2 regions of the Alteromonas sp. 4NH20-0056 genome follow, and region 2 is predicted to be linked to the other one. Evidence: predicted binding sites of a transcription regulator. Region 2 holds the regulator's gene; the other holds the start of a gene.

Region 1 (5,391 bases), on a different contig from region 2:
CTGCCCGTTGCCACCGCGAGTACTTCGTTAGACGGCAAATACCCTATATGATGTGCATCAATGACGGTAAGGTCGTCTGGCCATATGCCTTGTTGTTTTGCTACTCCGTACATGTTTAGTAAAGAACGCCCATACAGTGCCATGTATCGCCCCAACTTTTGCGCCACACGAGCCAAAGAAATAAGACGCGCAACATTACTTCCAAAACACGTCACCACCACTTTGCCTTTCTGTGAACGAACGGTGCTTAGTAATCCGTCGTAACAATTTCGTTCAGAAATTGAGAAGCCGGGTTTGGTGGCATTAGTTGAATCGCCGACTAATGCAAGAATATTCTCTTTCGATAGCGCTTTGAAGCGGTTTACATCAAAAGGCTTCCCCGTTATAGGGTTAGCATCAACCTTCCAGTCAGCAGTATGCAGCACGCTTCCCACGGACGTACTAATTTTAAGTGCAAAAGGCTCAGGAAGTGAATGGGTAACGGATAACCAAGATACGGTAAATGGGCCAAACTGATGTGTGGTATCCGGCTCAATCTCGATAATAGGTACTTTGTTTGCCAACTTCGTTTGCGCAAGCTTTCTACGAAGGATTTCAGCAGTAAAAGACGTAGCATAAATAGGACATTGAAAACGCTGCCAAAGATAGGGAATGGCACCGACATGATCTTCATGTGCGTGCGTGATAATAATGGCACTTAATGCTTCTTTCCGTTGAGAAATAAATGTGGGGTCAGCTGCAACAACGCGATGCTTTTGTGCTGAGTGCGAGTTTTGTGAAGACGTTTTATAGGGCGGCTGTAAAGGCTCATCAAATGAAACGCCGCAATCAACCATCAGCCATTTACCATCATGACCGTAGAGATTTAAATTCATGCCGATTTCGCCAGTTCCTCCTAATGGAAGAAACCACAGATCATCACTACTCGGCTCACCCAAGGTATTACTCCTAACGAAGACTATTTTAAACAAAGAACGGAATAAACACTGTTGAAGTGCCGTGTTCAGCGTATAGCTGCCCTTTGACGCGGTATTACTGTTAAACGAAAATACGCCCGAGTGGGCGCATCAAGGACAGCAAATCACGCACGGTTTAGTACTATTAAAAACGCACTATACGACGTTTAAGATCACCCTATTTGCTGGGCAAAATCACCTGGTTCAATAACTTCCCCTTCCTCTCCCGGTACCGGACAAACCATTACCATTAAATCATCTTGTGACATACCGGGCGCCCACTTACTTAAAAAGTCATCTACCGATAAACGCATTGCTTCACATTGTGACCATTCATCTGTTGCCCAAAGAAGCGCAAGCTCTGCATCAGGCCATACTGGGATCCCATCCTCTTCATCGGTGGTCAACATCACGCAGCCGTGTTCATCTTTTAAGATAAATAGCTCGCTATTCTCTTTAATTTTGCGCAGTGATGCTTCTAACCTGTCGAAGGCGTTTTTTTCTAGCAAAGGATTTGTTGACATAACGTCTCTCAATTATTGATGGGATTGATACTTGATACGCTTTCTATTATAGCGCTTAAGCCTACTCTTCTCACCTGCTTCATGCTGTGCAAGTATACTTTCATAGTGATATCTTCAAGTTGTTCAACTTTTTTCCACCCACTTGTATCTGTAGCCGAATGCTCAATAAACGTTGGTAGTAACGCCACACCTCCATCCTTAGTGAGGTTATCAACCGCTAACGCTAAGCTATTGGTACTTAACTTTGCATCACGTAACTGTGGATAATGCGTAAGTAACCATTCACGAGCTTTCGCGCCCCAATCAATGGCCACAAACTCGCTAGGCATTACCTCTTCACTTGCCTCGCCCACTACATAGAGTGCAAGGGGGCTTTCTATTAATACCGAACTAACCACATCTTCAGACTTTAGCGGCTCTGTAGAGAACGCGATATCAAGCACGCGTTCGTGTAGCTGCCGGGATAAACCATCTAATGATAAGGCCTCTGCTTTTACGGACCAATCAGGGAAAGTGCTATGTAAATGGCTTAGCACGTCAGGAAGGATCAATTCACTAGCAAGCTGTGTTGCACCACATACCACGTATTCAGAGGACTGAATTTGCAGTTCCTGCTTTGCATCATTTAAGGTTTCACAAAGCTGTTTCGCGTAAGGGAGCAACTTCTCGCCAGACTGAGTAAGCTGAATACTATTTCGCTGTCGAATAAATAAGGTGGTATGAAAATATTCTTCTAAAAGCTTTATGCGCGCGCTAACAGCAGATTGAGTTAAATAAAGGTTTTCAGCTGCCTTACCGAAATGACGTGTTTTTGCCACTTCGATAAAGGTTGTGAGAAAGCGGATATCCATACGTCTTACTAAACCAAGTATAAGGTGTAAATTTGTATAGATAATACGGTAAAAAAAAGCAAAAGCACAACAACGCCGTTATATTATTAACAGCGTTGATTTCAAATGACATATTAAAGAAAGAAAGCGTGAACTAATGCGCTTCTTGATATAAGCGCTTTTGCTTCTCTTTTCTTTGAATGTCTCTTTTCAATTTTGCCTTAAAACTTTGACTTCGTGTTTTATCTTTTTGATTGTGATGCATTGCTCCATCATCTTCAAAAGACCAGTCGTCGTGTTGGTGGCGGTAATCTTTACTCATTGCTTTGTTACTTTATGTAGGTGAAGTTAAACACAACTAAGTATTGGCATTAACCTTAAAAAATAACAACGAATAATTCTCATCGTAGCGATAGAAAATTTTTCACGCCGTGAAAACTATGATTACTATTCCGCTTCTTACATAAATAAGGCGTAAAAGCACGACCAGCCTGGTCTTGCTGAACACAGTCTTGAGTTATAATTTTTTTTATTGATAAGAAAAAAATATTTTGTTTCACCGACGCCAATAATTAGATTAAAAGTGCGAGGAATCCAAACGCTGAGCTAGGTGAAAACATGAAAACGGAAGCAATTAGACCCTCTTCTAAGCCATTTATAGATAGACAGAAATTCCCTTACGGCTTCAAAAAGTCCGGAGATTTTAGTATTAGTGAGGCAAATATTCTCTCCCAATACGGATATACCTTGTTAGCGCTTGAAAGCGGTGAACTGTCGCCTGAAAACGCCGACGAGCATGATTTTGTTGCGTTTATCAAAGGTCAACAAGAATGCACTACACCTATTGCTCGTGCATGGGCTAAGTATGTAAGGTTGGCAAGAGGTAAAAAGCACTTTTACACGCTACACAGCAGCGCTAGTAATCAATCAGATTATGACGACGACTACTCAGACGATGCGTTTGACGTAGCATAATTACTTCGCAACACCAGCAGCTGCACAACCATACCTTCGTTACTCCCGGGGTGGTTGTGCTTTCCTCGCTAAACCCTTCAGCGTATCGTTGTTATTGCTATTTTTAACCCACCTATTTCGCGTTGATTTATATCTATCTAGATAGCCTTTCACCTTATTCATCTACTTTCAAAATTATATAACTGCACTACACTTAACTAAGAATAAGCATTGCGATTTTAAGCGCTAACGACCTTATCTACATAACACAAGCGAAAGGAGGCCTGTGATGACTATCTCATTCAAGCAAATGCGTCACTTTTCAATCCAAGCCACGGATACGACAGTCGGCGGCATTAAAGATATGTTGTTTGACGATGAAAGCTTCGTCATTCGCTACATTGTTGCCGATACCAATACATGGTTACCGCTGAGCCGAAAAGTAGTGGTATCTCCCGTTTCTGTTACCCACATCGACCCAGATGAAAATGTGATAGCCGTTGACATGACATCCCAGACGTTGAAAAACAGTCCGTCTATTGACGAGCATAAGCCTGTGTCTCGAGACTATGAGGAAACCCTGTTTAAATATTTTGGTTATGGTTATTACTGGGTTGGTCCTGGCGCATGGGGTGACTTTGCACATCCTGGAGACCTTGTTGATCCGCCGACTCAAAGTTCTGATGCTTCACTGGAGGAAACACGCCCCGTCAACCACCTAAGGGCATGCGGTGAAGTAAATGGATATGAGGTCGCGACGACGAGTGGTAATGTAGGTCATATTTGCGATTTTGTATTCGACCTTAAAACGTGGAAAATAACGTTGGTTATTTTAGACACGCATAATTGGCTGCCTGGTGGTAAAAAAATTACTATTTTGCCCTCACACATTTCTAACATAGACTGGGCCGCACACAAAGTAGACATACTGTTGTCAGAAGCTGATCTATTAAATCAACCAGAAATTGATATTGATAAGCTCAACGACACAGAATATGTTGAAAGCATTGTGGCTCGCGCCTAATTCGCAAACAACTTCGCTTATGAACTTAAAATAATTGGTGTTTCGGGGGACGGCTGTTTGAGGGGCAAGGCATGATATTGGCTATTCTAAACTTGTAACACGAGCAGGAGTGTACCACTTACATCGAATGCGCCATGCTACTTTAGCATGCCTCATCTATGAAACACCGCTGCCTGTTCGGTTAACCTTGAGCATAAGTGCAGATGATTGGGGCATCATTTGCACTGCCCTCTTGCTCTAATTTTTAGGTTTACAGAAGAAGTCATACAACAGCGCTATCGTGCGTTGCACGCGTTCATCGGCCAGGCTGTAATAAATGGTTTGCCCATCACGACGTGTTGACACTAAACCTGATTCTCGCAATAACGCTAAGTGTTGAGATATGACAGGTTGTGAAACATTAACAATTTCAAGTAACTGGCTTACACTTTTTTCTTGGTCAAGCAATGAGCACATTACCATAAGCCGCGTTTTATTGGCCAACTGTTTAAGAAACTGTTCAGCTTCTGTCGCATGACTAAGCATGTCTTCATTAAGTAACTCAGAAGATAATTCCATAAAAGCTTGTTATTCCGTTTAGTATTATTGATTAACGATAAAGTAGCGCTATGATATACGAAAGTCTAACAACCCGCTAACTTACCCTACCTAATTAGGTTCATTTGACATATTAGAATAAATAACATTATATATGAAATACCTAATATTTCTATGAAAGGAATAATAATGCTTATAGACATACCAACAAGACTATCAAATATAACGTGTAACATTCGGTGCATACCCGCTGTTGAAGCGGATAATGAGATGCGCGAAAACAACGGCATACTGATCGATGTAAGAGAGCCTGGCGAAGTGCAAGCTAATCCAGTACCAAAAGCGACAAATTTCCCTCGCGGTGTGTTGGAAATGAAGATGCTAGAGAATGTAAAAGATGCAGCAAAACCTATTTACATACACTGTGCATCTGGCGTTCGCGCAAAGCTTTCAGCAGAACAACTCTTAGCAATGGGGTATGAGAATATCACCGTGATTACCTGCTCTGTTCCTGACATAAACAAAGCGGTAAATAACTAACCAACCCAAGCGTAGTTTGTTAATTA
Region 2 (5,391 bases):
ACGAAGCATTCTTTAACGAAATGGGAAGCTTTTTATCGTTTATGATGCCTTCAGTCACAGGCTTGATGATTCAGTTTGAAGATAAAGACCTCGACTATCGTACCAAAGAAGGTTTATCCATAGTTAAGGGCGTTCTGCGCATTGAAGAGAGCTGGCTAAAGAAAGGGGAAACCTTAACATTACCCCACGCTCCACTTCGAATTACTGCAATTGCTTCAAGTTAATAACTGATAACGAATTTGCTCTGCTAATCGGTTAATGGTTTCTTCACCTTTTATGCAGAGCTCTTCCGCTCGATGAAATTCCATAATACCGACATCGGTTAACTGAGGCTCAATCAAGATATCCGGAGGATCGCCGGCAAGCCTCGACCGTGTGACGCGAGCCTGCAGAATCTCTAATGAGCTACTCATCACGCTCATTATTCCGGGCGGATTACTTTTTATTGGTTTAGTAACTACTTCGGTGGCGGTATCTACCAGTTCAGTACTTTCTGATTCTTCACCTTCTGCTTTATTATCTGGTGAAAACCATTGACGCAATACGTTCTGGCTTTTGGTAAAGAAGTCTTCTGTTTTACGCTGGTTTTCTTCATGATCTTGGCGCAACTTTTCTAAACGCAGCGGTCGAAAATCGGCATTGAGATTAACCGCAATAACAAAATCGGCACCTAACTGACGGCATAAATTTACGGGTACGGGATTAACCACTGCGCCGTCTACAAGCCAGCGATTTTCGTATGCGACAGGAGTGAAAAGGGCAGGGATAGCGCAAGAGGCTTGTATAGTATTGCCTACTTCACCAGCATTAAAGATGACTTCACGACCAGTATAGAGATCGGTAGCCACCGACGCGAAAGGCTTTTCCATTTCTTCATAGGTCGGAGCACAGAACTCGTTTGCCAGTTTATCAAATACTTTTTGACCACTCGCAAGACCACCTCTTCGAAGACCTACGCCCATCAGCGCTAACACTTGCCACTCTGACAGCGAACAAGACCATTCTTTCAACCCTTCAAGCTTGCCGCTTGCATAAGCCGCGCCTACATAAGCACCAATAGAACAGCCAGCAACAACGTCTATCTTAATCCCAAGCTTTTCTAATGCTTGAATAATACCAATGTGTGTCCATCCCCGTGCTGCTCCAGCACCAAGTGCGAGGCCTATTTTCATTTATTTAGGTTCCATTATATTTACTACTTGAATACTGTCGCTATCAACATCGCTGTCGTCGACTGGCGTGTGGTTAAAAGAGGGAGCGTCAAAGCCAATATCGCCATCTTCTACCGGGCCGTTTTGTGTTGTTATTGCGGAAAAATCATGTAAGTTTTTATCCACCAAGTGAGATGGTGCAACATTTTGGAGGGCGGTAAACATCGACTCTATTCGACCAGGAAAACGTTTATTCCAATCTTGTAACATGTTTTTGATATTTTGACGCTGCAAATTTTCTTGTGAGCCGCACAGGTTGCACGGAATAATAGGGAATTCCGCTATTTGGGAATATTTTGCAATGTCATTTTCAGTACAGTAAGCGAGGGGGCGAATAACAATATGCTCACCGTTGTCACTAACCAATTTAGGTGGCATTGATTTCAATTTACCACCATGAAACATATTCAAAAAGAACGTTTCCAACATGTCGTCTCGGTGATGACCGAGCGCGATTTTAGTTGCACCAAGTTCTTTTGCAGTGCGGTATAAGATACCGCGACGCAGTCTCGAACACAGTGAGCAGGTTGTTTTTCCCTCAGGAATTTTGTCTTTAACGATAGAATAAGTATCTTCTTCGACTATCTTGTATTCAACACCAATGGTGTCTAAATACTCAGGAAGAATATGTTCGGGAAAGCCTGGCTGTTTCTGATCGAGGTTAACCGCAATAATATCAAAATGAATAGGCGCAATTTTCTTTAAATACATAAGGATATCGAGCATGGTGTAGCTGTCTTTTCCCCCTGACAGGCACACCATTACTTTATCGTTATTCTCAATCATTCCAAAATCGCTAACGGCCTTGCCTACATTGCGGCGAAGACGCTTTTGGAGTTTATTGAAACTGTATTTTTGTTTGCTCTTTGCCGAAGGCGTTGTGGCAAGCCCCGCACGTTCTGCGCTTAGATTCATAGTGGTTAAAACTGCTTAATTCAAAACGCCACATTATACAGCAATTATAGCTACAACAAAGCGTGAAGAAATTAACGAGGGGCATAATATGATGTTGTTACAACGGCGCTGTTATTCAACCCATATTACCCCTTCGCGAGAGGGCTAACAAACCCTTCCGGTTTAACGGCGAGTACGTCGCACTGCAGTTTGTCGATAACATGCTCTGCCGTATTGCCAATCAAAGCGGCTGAGAAACCCGTTCTTCCAACCGTACCGATGATCACAAGTTCAGCGTCTTTCTCTTTTGCCAGCTGCGGTATGACTTTTTCTGGCACCCCTTCTTTCACAAAACAACGGGATTCATGAATGCCGTATTTAGTGGCATGTTTTATCATTTCCTCCTGATGATGGTTTTTAACTGCATCGTAGTACTGTTCGGGGTCAAACTCGGGGACTTCTATTGCAATGTTAAGCGGCGTGGACGGAAAGCTATTCACTAAGTTAACGTTACCGCTCAATAATCTCGCGTAATCACCAGCGATGACGGTGATCTTTTCATTTAATTGCGCGTGTTCTTCATCTTCGGTCCCAACATTAATGGCCGCGATTATTTCACCATCCTCCGGCCAATCGTGATCTTTGACAAGTAATACCGGGCACGGGCTTTTTCTTAAGAGGTGCCAATCAGTAGGAGTGAATATAACAGAGACGAGATCGTCATGTTTCTTAGTAGCTTTCACCACTAAATCGATGTTGTTGTCGATAGTGTAATGAATAATGGATTCGTACGAACGGTTACACCATTCAACCACGATATCAACATTAGCGATATTGAGATTCTTAAGGCTATCGGAAAACCATTTGGCGTGATCTGCAGTGACAGCATCGCGCATGGCCTCGCGTTCTTCGGGGCTAAGCATCGTTGTCATGTCATACGACAGGTCGTAAACCACGAGCAAGGCAGTTACTGTTGCCCCGGTTTTTTCTGAAAGTTCTAAAGCACGCTGGAGGGCGGGGTGATCTTCACGTTCTAAGTCGATAACGGCTAGTATGTGCTTGTACTCAATCATAAATTCTCCCACTAGAGCAGTTGGAACATTACTATGATTTAAGTGTAATAGGTATTTCTTAAAATGTTACTTGTTTCAGATCAAGGGACGTTTAATTCTCATTATCCGTTGCACACGATACTTGGGCCGCTCAACACACTTAAGCGGCTATTGATTGAATCGAAGTCGAGAATGCTGATAAGTCTACCATCGACTTTAATTAACCCTTCTTTTTGAAAACGGCTGAGTAAACGGCTAATGGTTTCTATGGTGAGGCCTAGATAGTTACCTATCTCGTTTCTTGTCATAGTGAGGTGAAACTCTCTATGAGAGAAACCGCGTTCTTCAAAACGCTGCGACAAATGATTAATGAAGTAAAGTAAGCGCTCTTCGGCAGTGCGTTTGTTCAACAACATTATCATGTCATGGTCTTGCTTAATTTCAGCACTCATAAAACTCATGATCTGTTGACGTAATTTAGGAAATTGCATCGACATTTCATCAAGTGTCTCATAAGGAAGCTCGCACACCATTGCGGTTTCTAACGCTTGGGTGTAGCTGGGGTGGCGGTTTTCTCTAAGTGCATCAAAACCAATGATGTCACCAGGGAAATGAAAACCAATGACCTGTTCTTCGCCATCTTGATTTGTGACAAAAGATTTAAAGGAGCCCGTTCTAACAGCAAATAATGAAACAAACTTGTCACCAGAATTTATCAGCGCATCGCCTTTATGTAGCGGCTTTTTACGTTCGATAATATCATCGAGAGACTCAATCTCTGTTTTGTTTAACGCAACCGGTAAACATAAATGACTAAAGCTACAATTTTGACAATGTATTGAAAATTGGCTTCCTTGGCTCATAGTTTGCTCCGAATATTACATTCATCTTTTTTTGTGATGTTACTACTTTCGTTAAAAGATTGCTCGATAAATTAATAAAATCGCATACATCAATAACACACACGCAATAAGTTGGCGTGTTACGGCGTGTTTAAACCCACGTACCAGATAATCAACACTATAACTCGCAGCAATCAGTGTTGGTAAGGTTCCAAGCCCAAAAAACAACATAATCAGCGCGCCATCGAGAGGGCCGGATGATGCGAGAGACCATGTAAGTGTTGAATAAACCAACCCACATGGCAGCCAACCCCAGATGAATCCGTAGGGAAGGGCGTGTAGTGGTGTAGCAAAAGGAATAAAGCGTTTAGAATAAGGTTGAATGCGTTTGAATATACCTTGTCCTATCGACTCTAGCGCAGTAAGACCTTTGTACCAATTGCCTAAATACAACGCTAACATAATGAGCATGACGCCACTGAGTACCGAAAGTATGGTTGGTGCGTGGGGAAATGAGCGGGTTAACATACTACCAATTGCGCCGGTTAACGCGCCAGCGATGGTATAACTTATAATTCGGCCCGTATTGTACATAAGCGTAAACGGCAGTGGCGAAGCGTGTGAAGGACTTCCCATACGAAGTGCAACAACAATGCCGCCGCACATCCCGACGCAATGAACACCTCCAGCGAGACCGATAAGGAACGCAGAAAGGAGATTAAAATCTGTCATTGTTGCTCGCTATCTTGTTGAATTTTTTTCCGTTGTTCAGCCAACTTCTTTTCTTCAGGTGGAAGGTCATCGTCAAACAGAATACTGTAGCCTTGTCGGTCTAAGTCTTCAAATTGATTTGATTTTACCGCCCAAAAAAAGATAACAATGGCCAGTGCAACGATGATGATGGCAACCGGAATTAGTACATAAATAATGCTCATGCTGTTATCTCAATAAACGGGTTGAATTAGTCACAACAATTATACTGCTTAGCGACATGCCGACCACCGCCATCCACGGCGACAATAAGCCAGAAACCGCGAACGGAAGAATAATTAGGTTATAGCCAATGGACCACGCAATATTTTGACGTATTTTAACTTTAACACGCTGGGCAACATCCATTAGCAAAGGAACTGACAATAAGCTATCACCCAGCAAAATAACGTCCGCAGCGGTTCTGGCAACATCGGTCGCGTTTCCAACCGCTACGGCAACATCTGCACTGGCCAGTACGGGCGCGTCGTTAATTCCATCGCCCATCATCAGCACGCGTCGTCCATCAGCTTGAAGCTGTTTAACACGTTCGTATTTTCCCGCTGGTGAAAGTCCGCCTTGGGCGATAGACACCGGCAGGTTTGCAGTTAATGCGTCTACGTTACTTTGGGTATCACCACT

Evidence for each region. The regulator FNR, encoded in region 2, switches genes on or off when oxygen is low (the NO sensors DNR and NnrR bind a similar motif). The targets are predictions, from matches to a motif close to TTGATCTAGATCAA.
Region 1: a site for FNR is predicted at 3,408-3,421, ahead of AC27EZ_RS14275 (PRC-barrel domain-containing protein). Genes of this name have one in related genera too.

Annotation. Positions count from the first base shown of each region.
Region 1 is NZ_BAAJLS010000008.1:150,384-155,774, forward strand. It holds gene AC27EZ_RS14250 (ribonuclease J) at 1-938, opposite strand, end outside; gene AC27EZ_RS14255 (DUF2750 domain-containing protein) at 1,130-1,480, opposite strand; gene AC27EZ_RS14260 (LysR family transcriptional regulator) at 1,489-2,331, opposite strand; gene AC27EZ_RS14265 (hypothetical protein) at 2,465-2,632, opposite strand; gene AC27EZ_RS14270 (MaoP family protein) at 2,929-3,285, shown strand; gene AC27EZ_RS14275 (PRC-barrel domain-containing protein) at 3,554-4,288, shown strand; gene AC27EZ_RS14280 (ArsR/SmtB family transcription factor) at 4,526-4,846, opposite strand; gene AC27EZ_RS14285 (rhodanese-like domain-containing protein) at 5,015-5,365, shown strand.
Region 2 is NZ_BAAJLS010000005.1:304,441-309,831, reverse strand. It holds gene AC27EZ_RS11810 (DUF2987 domain-containing protein) at 1-224, shown strand, start outside; gene AC27EZ_RS11805 (patatin-like phospholipase family protein) at 216-1,172, opposite strand; gene ttcA (tRNA 2-thiocytidine(32) synthetase TtcA) at 1,173-2,126, opposite strand; gene uspE (universal stress protein UspE) at 2,252-3,178, opposite strand; gene fnr (fumarate/nitrate reduction transcriptional regulator Fnr) at 3,280-4,020, opposite strand; gene AC27EZ_RS11785 (sulfite exporter TauE/SafE family protein) at 4,072-4,731, opposite strand; gene ccoS (cbb3-type cytochrome oxidase assembly protein CcoS) at 4,728-4,934, opposite strand; gene AC27EZ_RS11775 (heavy metal translocating P-type ATPase) at 4,939-5,391, opposite strand, start outside.